DNA from 2 places in the Bradyrhizobium sp. JR3.5 genome. Region 2 is predicted to be linked to the other one. Evidence: riboswitches for the same ligand, from Rfam matches in the RefSeq annotation. Region 2 holds a riboswitch; the other holds the start of a gene.
What was found. Region 2 has a riboswitch for ZMP and ZTP ahead of ACVWW1_RS22700 (serine hydroxymethyltransferase). Riboswitches for the same ligand answer to the same signal wherever they lie in the genome.

Region 1: another riboswitch for ZMP and ZTP. It lies ahead of ACVWW1_RS07045 (bifunctional 5,10-methylenetetrahydrofolate dehydrogenase/5,10-methenyltetrahydrofolate cyclohydrolase); the one in region 2 lies ahead of ACVWW1_RS22700 (serine hydroxymethyltransferase).

What each region holds. Positions count from the first base shown of each region.
Region 1 covers NZ_JBSRYV010000001.1:1,412,602-1,416,660, forward strand. The annotation lists gene ACVWW1_RS07035 (hypothetical protein) at 1-287, shown strand, start outside; gene ACVWW1_RS07040 (hypothetical protein) at 411-827, opposite strand; ZMP/ZTP riboswitch at 1,045-1,124, shown strand; gene ACVWW1_RS07045 (bifunctional 5,10-methylenetetrahydrofolate dehydrogenase/5,10-methenyltetrahydrofolate cyclohydrolase) at 1,140-2,003, shown strand; gene ACVWW1_RS07050 (MaoC/PaaZ C-terminal domain-containing protein) at 2,256-2,606, shown strand; gene ACVWW1_RS07055 (zinc-ribbon domain containing protein) at 2,758-3,180, shown strand; gene ACVWW1_RS07060 (hypothetical protein) at 3,396-3,689, shown strand; gene ACVWW1_RS07065 (hypothetical protein) at 3,826-4,059, shown strand, end outside.
Region 2 covers NZ_JBSRYV010000002.1:1,240,184-1,244,242, forward strand. The annotation lists gene ACVWW1_RS22695 (ankyrin repeat domain-containing protein) at 216-965, shown strand; ZMP/ZTP riboswitch at 1,049-1,134, shown strand; gene ACVWW1_RS22700 (serine hydroxymethyltransferase) at 1,169-2,446, shown strand; gene ACVWW1_RS22705 (c-type cytochrome) at 2,551-3,117, opposite strand; gene ACVWW1_RS22710 (outer membrane protein assembly factor BamB family protein) at 3,193-4,059, opposite strand, start outside.

The DNA of each region.
Region 1 (4,059 bases), on a different contig from region 2:
CAGCGACCCCGGCGGCTGCCAGCGATGCGTCGGCGCAGGCCCGCGTCCGTGACACGTTCGCCCAGTTCATTCCGCCGGAGAAGGCTGACGCGCGCAAGGGGCCGGTCGTGGCCGAGGCGAAGCCGGCCGAGCAGCCGGTGCAGGCGCCGAAGAAGCGCAAGATTGCGCGCAGCCATACCCATTCCCAGCAGCCGATGCGGTTGGCCCAGCCCGGAATGTATCAGCCTTACCGTGTCGCGCAGCAGCAGCCGCGCATGGGCTTCTTCGGAGGCTTCGGTACCTGGTAGGCACGGACACGCCGCAATCGGCAATCGATACGCCGCCGCAAACACTTTGCGGCGGCGTTTTCGTGTCCGCGATGCCAGCCGGGTAACCGGTTGCGGGAAGGCGCCCGGGGTGGCCGGAACCGGTTAGCGCGGCAGGCGCGGAATCTTGTCGGCGAAGCCGTTGTAGCAGGTCAGCCGCTCGTCCTCCTCCTTGACGAACCGGCATTCGGCGACGCCCTTGGCAGGGGCGGCCTTCGGCTTGGGCTGCGGCTTGAAGATCTCATCGTAGCACATCAGTCGCTCCTTGGTGGCGTCGTCGATGTCCTGGCAGGCCTGGAGCTTCTGCGCGACCGATTGCGGCTTGCCGGGTGCTGCGGCCTTCTCGCCCTTCTTGGCCGCCGATTTCTTGCCGACCTGGACCAGCGGCTTGTCGCCGACCATCGGCTGCGAGGCCGCCGCCGGCTTGTCAGCGGCGGGCGGTGGCGTGGTGGCTGGAGCGGTGCCTTGAGCAAGCGCGGCAGCCGGGCAGAGGAGCGCCAGCGCGAGGATGATATGTCTCATGGTGAAAATGTCCGAAGTGGCGTGATGACCGGAAGGATGGCGCCGGGGATCGGAAAAGTCCGGCAAGCGCCGAGGCTTATCGCAAGTTCTGCCCGAATCCTACCCCCGGAGGGGCCCCGCCCGGCACCGATCCACCGGCAAAAACAGGGGCAATTCGTCGCCGGTTCGGCCGCAAGCGAGCGTGATTTGCGTTTGCCGGGCCGGGCGGCTATGACGGCGGCATCTGCGCGACTGGCGCTTGGATGGACCACCATCGGGGAGCGCAGAGACTGAACGCCGCGCGCCTGGGCACCGCTTCGAAACGGAGGTGCCATGACGGCGAACATTCTTGATGGGCATGCACATGCCCAAATTGTCATCGACAAGGTTGCGAGCGAACTGGACCGGCTGCCCCGCGCGCCCGGGCTCACGGTCGTGCTCGTTGGCTGTGACCCGGCGAGCCAGATTTACGTACAGAGCAAGGTCAGGATGGCCGAGCGGATTGGCCTGCGCGGCGAGGTCGAGCGCCTGCCGGATGACGCCAACGAGGCCGATCTGCTTGCCAGGATCGACGCGCTCAATGCGCGCGACGATGTCGACGGCATCCTGATCCAGCTGCCGCTGCCGGCGCATATCGACGCCTTGCGCGTGATGGCGGCGGTCGATCCCGCTAAGGATGTCGACGGCCTGCACGCGCTGAATGCAGGCCGGCTGTTTCACGGCGACGATGCCTTGGTGCCGTGCACGCCGCTCGGCTGTCTCCGGCTGATCAAGTCGATCCGGCGAGATCTCACCGGCGCTCATGCCGTGGTGATCGGCAGCTCCAACATCGTGGGCAAGCCGATGGCCGCGCTGTTGCTGCAGGAGCAGGCGACCGTGACGCAAACCCACATCCACACCCACGGCATCAGCAAGATCTGCCGTCAGGCCGATATCCTGGTCAGCGCGGTGGGGAAGGCTGGGCTCGTGCGCGGCGACTGGATCAAGCCGCAGGCCATCGTGATCGACGTCGGCACCACGCGCGTCGAGAAGCCGGACGGCGGCTACGCGGTGTGCGGCGACGTCTTCTTCGACGAAGCGGTGCAGGTCGCCGGCGCGATCACGCCGGTGCCGCGCGGCGTCGGCCCGATGACGATCGCCTGCCTGATGGAGAACACGGTGAAGGCCGCGAAGGCGAGGGCGGCGCGGCTGCAATAGCCGCGGGGGCTTGTAGCGAGACGCGGGCGGCGGGTGCCGCTCGCGTCGTTTCCGCGCGCCCGGAGCCCGGTGCGCGAAGTTCATGACCCCGGGGGTCATGGAAAGCCCGCAGCATTGGTCTATCGTCGCGCGACAGACGGAGGCGCGCGATGCTGTATGCGGAAGATCTCACCGAGGGCCAGACATTCCAGCTCGGCACCTACACGATCGGCGAAGCCGAGATCCTGGAGTTCGCCCGGCAAATATGATCCGGTGCCGATCCATACCGACCCCGTCGCGGCTGCGGCGGGCCCGTTCGGCGGCCTGATCGCAAGCGGCTTCAACACCATTGCGATCTATCAGCGGCTCGTCGTGGAGGCGATCTGGACCAAGGTGGCGGGCATCGTCGGGCGGAGCTTCGAGATCCGCTTGCCGAGCCCGGTTCGCCCGGGAGCCACGCTCACCGGCCAATCCCGGATCCAGAAAATCACCATCAGGTCGGAGCGGCGCGACGCCGTCGTGATCTTCAAGACCGAGCTCGTCAACGACGAGCAGCGTCCCGTGCTTGTCCTGGTTCTCGATGCGCTGATCCACATGCGACCGGCGGAGCAGGGGCGGACGTAACCTCCGCCCGGATCGATCTGGCCGCCCCGCGATGCTGCGGCTACCATGGCAAGCCTGCGCCGACCTGCAGCGGATCAATGACGTCGTCTTGATACGGCCGGGCTGCCGGACGGCAAGTTCGTCGATACGGTGCAAGACGGATGGCATGGGCGTGAAGCGGAGCAAGCAGACGCGCGGCGAGATCGAAGCCAAACAGCGCAAGGCTGAGGAATGGCGTCGCACGCTGGCGCAACGCGCCGCCGAACGGCAGCGCCTGCGCGACTACAAGATCGCGCTGGCGCGCGACGAGGTTGCGGTGGTCACGAGCCAGCTCGCCGCCTCGAACAGCTATTCGATTCCTGATTTCGTCGAACGCGGAACCTATCGGCCCGAGCCCTTTGTCTGCAAGGATTGCGGCGTTGCCGAGGTCTGGACGCCGTTGCAGCAGAAATGGTGGTACGAGACCGCCAAGGGCGACGTGTTCACCAAGGCCGTGCGCTGCCGGGCCTGCCGCACCAGGGCGCGCGCACGCAAATCCGCTGCGCGCCGCGTGCATCTGGAAGGGCTCGCCAGGAAGAAGCCGTCCGCCACGTAGCGAGCGGGTGCGCCGGACGTCGCGCCACACTTCACATAGCGACGGATCTGGAACCCGCGCGCACGCGGTCAATGCGTCGCGCGTGCGGAACGTTTCGTGGCCTGATCGGTTCGAGACTTCGAAGCCCGCGGCGACGGGCGCGGGCGGGGAGGAACCAGCCAGGGAAACCATTGAAGGAAACCACTCAGGCCGGAACCAACAACAAGGAGCAGCGGATGAAGCTTAATTCCACGCAAGTCAAGCAGACCATGACGCAACTCAACGCGCAGGTGCTTCCGGATGATCATCCGGCGGTGGCGCAGCTGAACAGCGTGTTCGGCGAGCACACATTCTTCGTCGACACTAGCGGGCTCAAGGTGCTCGAACCCGCCCAGAGCTCCGACATGCCGGGGCAGACCGGCGAGGTGGTGAGCCTTGCCGAGTGGAGCGATCCGGAGCTGACGTCGCTGCGGCCGCACGAGCCCGAACCGACCGGCGTGCTCATCACGCTTGAACCCAGCAAGCACTAGGAGCGTTTTCGAAATCGGCCTTCCTGATGGCGACAGTCTCCAACGTCACATCAAGAGGTGCCGAAAGTCACATGGCAAATCGGCGCCGCCTGCGTATGCATCGGTTCGAGATGGGTATCCAGGCGGTGAGGGCCAGATGGGGATCGTGCGGCGCTGGAGCTCTGATGAGGACGAGAAGCTCAGAGAACTCGCCAGGGCCGGCAAGAACGCTCTCGAGATCAGCAACGAACTGACCCGCAGCGCGTCGGCCGTGCGCCGGCGCGCCGAAGTGCTGTCGGTCCTTATCATGGCAAAGGCGTTTCGCGCGCGCCCCTCGCATGTCGCCACCCATCTGGAGCGGGTCGCGATCGATGCGATCCGACATCGCCGG
Region 2 (4,059 bases):
GCTCAATCCGAATGGCGATGCCGTCAGCAGGCCATACGGAGGACACGTCTTGTATCGCTGCATCGCCCTCGCCGCGCTGCTTGTTGCAGGCCACGTTGACAGCAGCCGCGCGGCGGCTGACCCGGCGCGGTGTCGCGAGCTGATCCGCAAATACGAAACCGACAAGGCGCAGCTCAGCGCAGTCGAAATCTCGCTGACCTTGTTTGCGGCGGCCAATGCCGATTGCATCAATCTCGCCACCGCGCTGCTCGATGGCGGCGCCTCGGTCGACGCGCGGGGACCGGCTCGGCGCAAGGCCGCTGAGCCACGCCGCCCGCTCCGGCCATCTCGACATGGTCGACCTGCTGCTGGCCCGCGGTGCGCCGGTCGATGCGCGCAACCTCGCGGGATCGACCGCGCTGTATCTTGCCGCCGAGCGCGGCCATGTCGCAATCGTGCAACGCCTGATCGACCGCGGCGCCGACGTCAATCTCACCGGACGCAGCGGCGCTTCGGCGGTCGCGGCCGCCGCCTATGCCGGCCGGGACATGGTGGTGCGCATGCTGCTGGCGCACGGCGCCGACGGCCGCAAGGCCGACGACACCGGCAAGCCGCCGGTGGTGTATGCGGCCGCCGGCGGTCAGCTCGGCATCGTCAAACAGCTGCTCGCGCTCGAGATCGACATCAACGCACGCTATGCCAACGATCTGACGCTGCTGATGTGGGCGGCCGGCCCCGATGAGACCGTGCCGGAGGCGCAGGCGCTCGAGGTCGTCTCCTATCTCCTGGACGCAGGCGCCAGGATCGACGAACGCGACGCCCGCGGTCGCACGGCGCTGATGATCGCCGCCGAGGGCAACCACCCGGCGATCGCGAAAGCACTGCTCGCCCACGGCGCCGATGCGGCGCTGGCCGACAAGGCCGGCAAGCACGCCGCCGATCTCACCATCCTGTCGGCGCTGCGCGAGGAGCTGACGCCGCGCTGAGGCATGACGCGATGGACTCATTGGTTGCGAAAGGTCCGCGGGTCGGCTAGATTTTTCTCTACGAAGAGTCTCCGTGCTCATTCGTCCTATCGCGCGACTGGCGAGCTAACGTGGAATCGACCACGGGGAAGCGCGAAGGGTTCCAACGCCGATCGCCTGGGCAACCAATCTGCTGGAAAAACAGCGTGTTGAGGAGCCCGAGCATGCCGTCATTTCACAACGAACTGTCCATCAACGATCAAGAGATCGCTGCCGCCCTGGTAGGGGAAGAGCGCCGTCAACAGGACGGCGTCGAACTGATTCCGTCCGAGAATTACACGTACCCGGAGGTGCTTGAACTGCTCGGATCGATCTTCACCAATAAATACTCCGAGGGATATCCGGGACGCAGATACTACGGCGGCCAGCAGTATACCGACAGCATCGAGAACCTCGCACGCCAGCGGGCCTGCTCGCTTTTTCGTGCCGAGCACGCCAACGTTCAGCCGCTTTCCGGATCACCGATGAATCAGGCCGTCTATCTCGGCCTATTGAAGCCCGGCGACACGATTCTCGCCATGGACCTCTCCCACGGCGGTCATCTCACCCATGGCGCGCCGGTGTCCCACATGGGGCGCTTGTTCAACTTCGTTCGTTACAAGACGGCCCCGTCAAACGGCGCGATTGATTTCGATGAATTGCGCGCGATTGCGCGTGAAGCGCGTCCGAAGATGGTGTTGTGCGGCTACAGCTCCTATCCGCGCGACCTGGACTATGCGGCATTCAAGAGTATCGCCGACGAAGTTGGCGCGCTCACGATGGCTGACGTGAGCCACTATGGCGGGTTGGTTGCCGCGAATGTCATGCGCAATCCGCTTGATGCCGGCTTCGACATCATGACGACGACATCCCACAAGACACTGCGCGGCCCCCGCGGCGGGATCATCCTGTGCCGGAAGGAGAATGCCGGTCGGATCGATGCTTCCGTCTTTCCAGGTTTGCAGGGCGGACCTCACATGAACGTCGTGGCCGGGATTGCCGTGACGCTCAAGAAGGCGGCGACTTCGGATTTCCAGGTTTACGCGCGGCAGGTTCTGCACAACGCGAAGGTTCTTGCCGGCGCGTTGATGGAACGCGGGATGAAGCTGGTCACGGACGGGACGGACAATCACATGATGGTCGTCGATACAGTAGCGTCCGTCGGATTGGACGGGCGAGCAGCCGAGGACGTGCTCGATGCCATCGCCATCACCACAAACAAGCAGGTTATTCCAGACGATCCGCGCCCGCCGCTCAGGCCAAGCGGTATTCGCCTTGGGACACCGGCGGCGACCACGCGTGGTATGGGAGACCTCGAAATGCGCCGTATCGGTGAGTTCATTGCGGCGGCTCTGCAGGCGAACGGAGACGATGCGGTCGTCGCGCGTCTCAGGTCGGAGTGCATCGAGATGTGCCGGGCCTTTCCTGTTCCAGGCGTGGTGTCCAGGTCTCGACCGAACTGATCGGTTGTACGGCAACCGGAACTTGACTCGCAGATATGCAGAACGGGTCGGGCGCCGGCGCCCACCCTCGATCACCAAAGACGCATATGCGATAGCCCTGCCCGCTACAGCCCCGCCAGATAGTCCACCAGCGCGGCGAGGTCGTCGGGCGACGTCGCCAGCATCAGGTCGGACATGCCGGGATTGTTGCCGCGCGCGCGGGTACGGAAATCGGCGATGGTTTTCGCGAGGTAGTCGCGTCCCATCCCGGCAAGCCGCGGCACCGTGCCGTCGCCCTGGAAGCGATCGAGATGGCAGGCCGGGCAGCCGACCGAGCGGCTGGCGCTGACCGCCTTCTCCGCCACATCCTTGGGCGCGCGCGGCTGGCCGAGATCGGGCCATGGCTTCTGCGAGAAATATTCCGCGATCGCCAGCATGTCGTCGCGCTCGAACTGGGTCGCGATCGGCTGCATGATCTCGCTCTTGCGATCGCCGCGCTTGAAATCGCGGAGCTGGATATAGAGATAGCCGGCCTGCTGGCCCCAGATCGTCGGAATGGTCTTGTCGACGGGCTTGCCGTCCTCGCCGTGGCAACCGGTGCAGACCTGCACCTTCTCCTCGATCGTCTCCGCGCGCGCTTGCGCCGCCATCAGCAGCAGCGCGGCGCCGCACATCATCAATTTACCGAACATTGGCTCATCCGAAGAAAACAGAGGCGGGACCGAACCGGTCCCGCCTCGCCGCGCGATTATGCATCCCGCCTCGGCTCAGTCGAGCGTGAAGGCGATGATGTTGTTGCCACGCTTGTAATCGATCTGGGTGTTGCCACCCGCGCCGACCACGACATATTGCTTGCCGCCGATCATGTAGCTCGACGGCGGCGCGTTGACGCCGGCGCCGGCGCGGAAGCTCCACAGCTCCTTGCCGCTCGACGAATTATAGGCCGCGAACTTGCCGTTGCCCTCGCCGGTGAACACCAGGCCGCCGGCGGTGGCGAGGATGCCGCCGATCATCGGCTCGGGCGTCTTGACCTGCCATTTGATCTTGCCGGTGTTGTAGTTCACCGCGGTGATGTTGCCGGACTGCTTCTCGCTCGGGATCACCTTGAAGGCGCCGCCCAGCCACAGCTTGCCGTTCGGATAGGCCGAGCTCTCGACGTGGTAGGTCATCGGCTGGTGCAGGTTGATGGCGTAGGCCAACTCCTGTCCGGGGTCGGTGGCGATCGGCGACCATTCGACGCCGCCATTGGCGCCGGGCAGCATGCGCGCGCCTTCCTTGGTCGGCAGCACCCACATGTTCTCCTGCGGCACCATCGCCTCGGAGAAGCGGATCAGGCTGCAGTCCTTGCGATCGTGCACATAGATGTGCCCGGTCTTGCCGGCATGAATGACGCCGGGAATCGTCTTGCCGTCCTTGTCCTTGACATTGACCAGCACCGTCGGGCTGACCGCGTCGAGGTCCCACACATCGTGGGCGATGTACTGGAAGTGGCAGACATACTTGCCGGTATCGAGATCGAGCGCGACCAGCGAGTTGGTGTAGAGGTTGTCGCCGGGCCGGTTCGAGCCGTCGAGGTCGGGCGAGGGATTGCCGACGACGAAGTAGATCCGGTTGGTCGCCAGATCGACCGACGG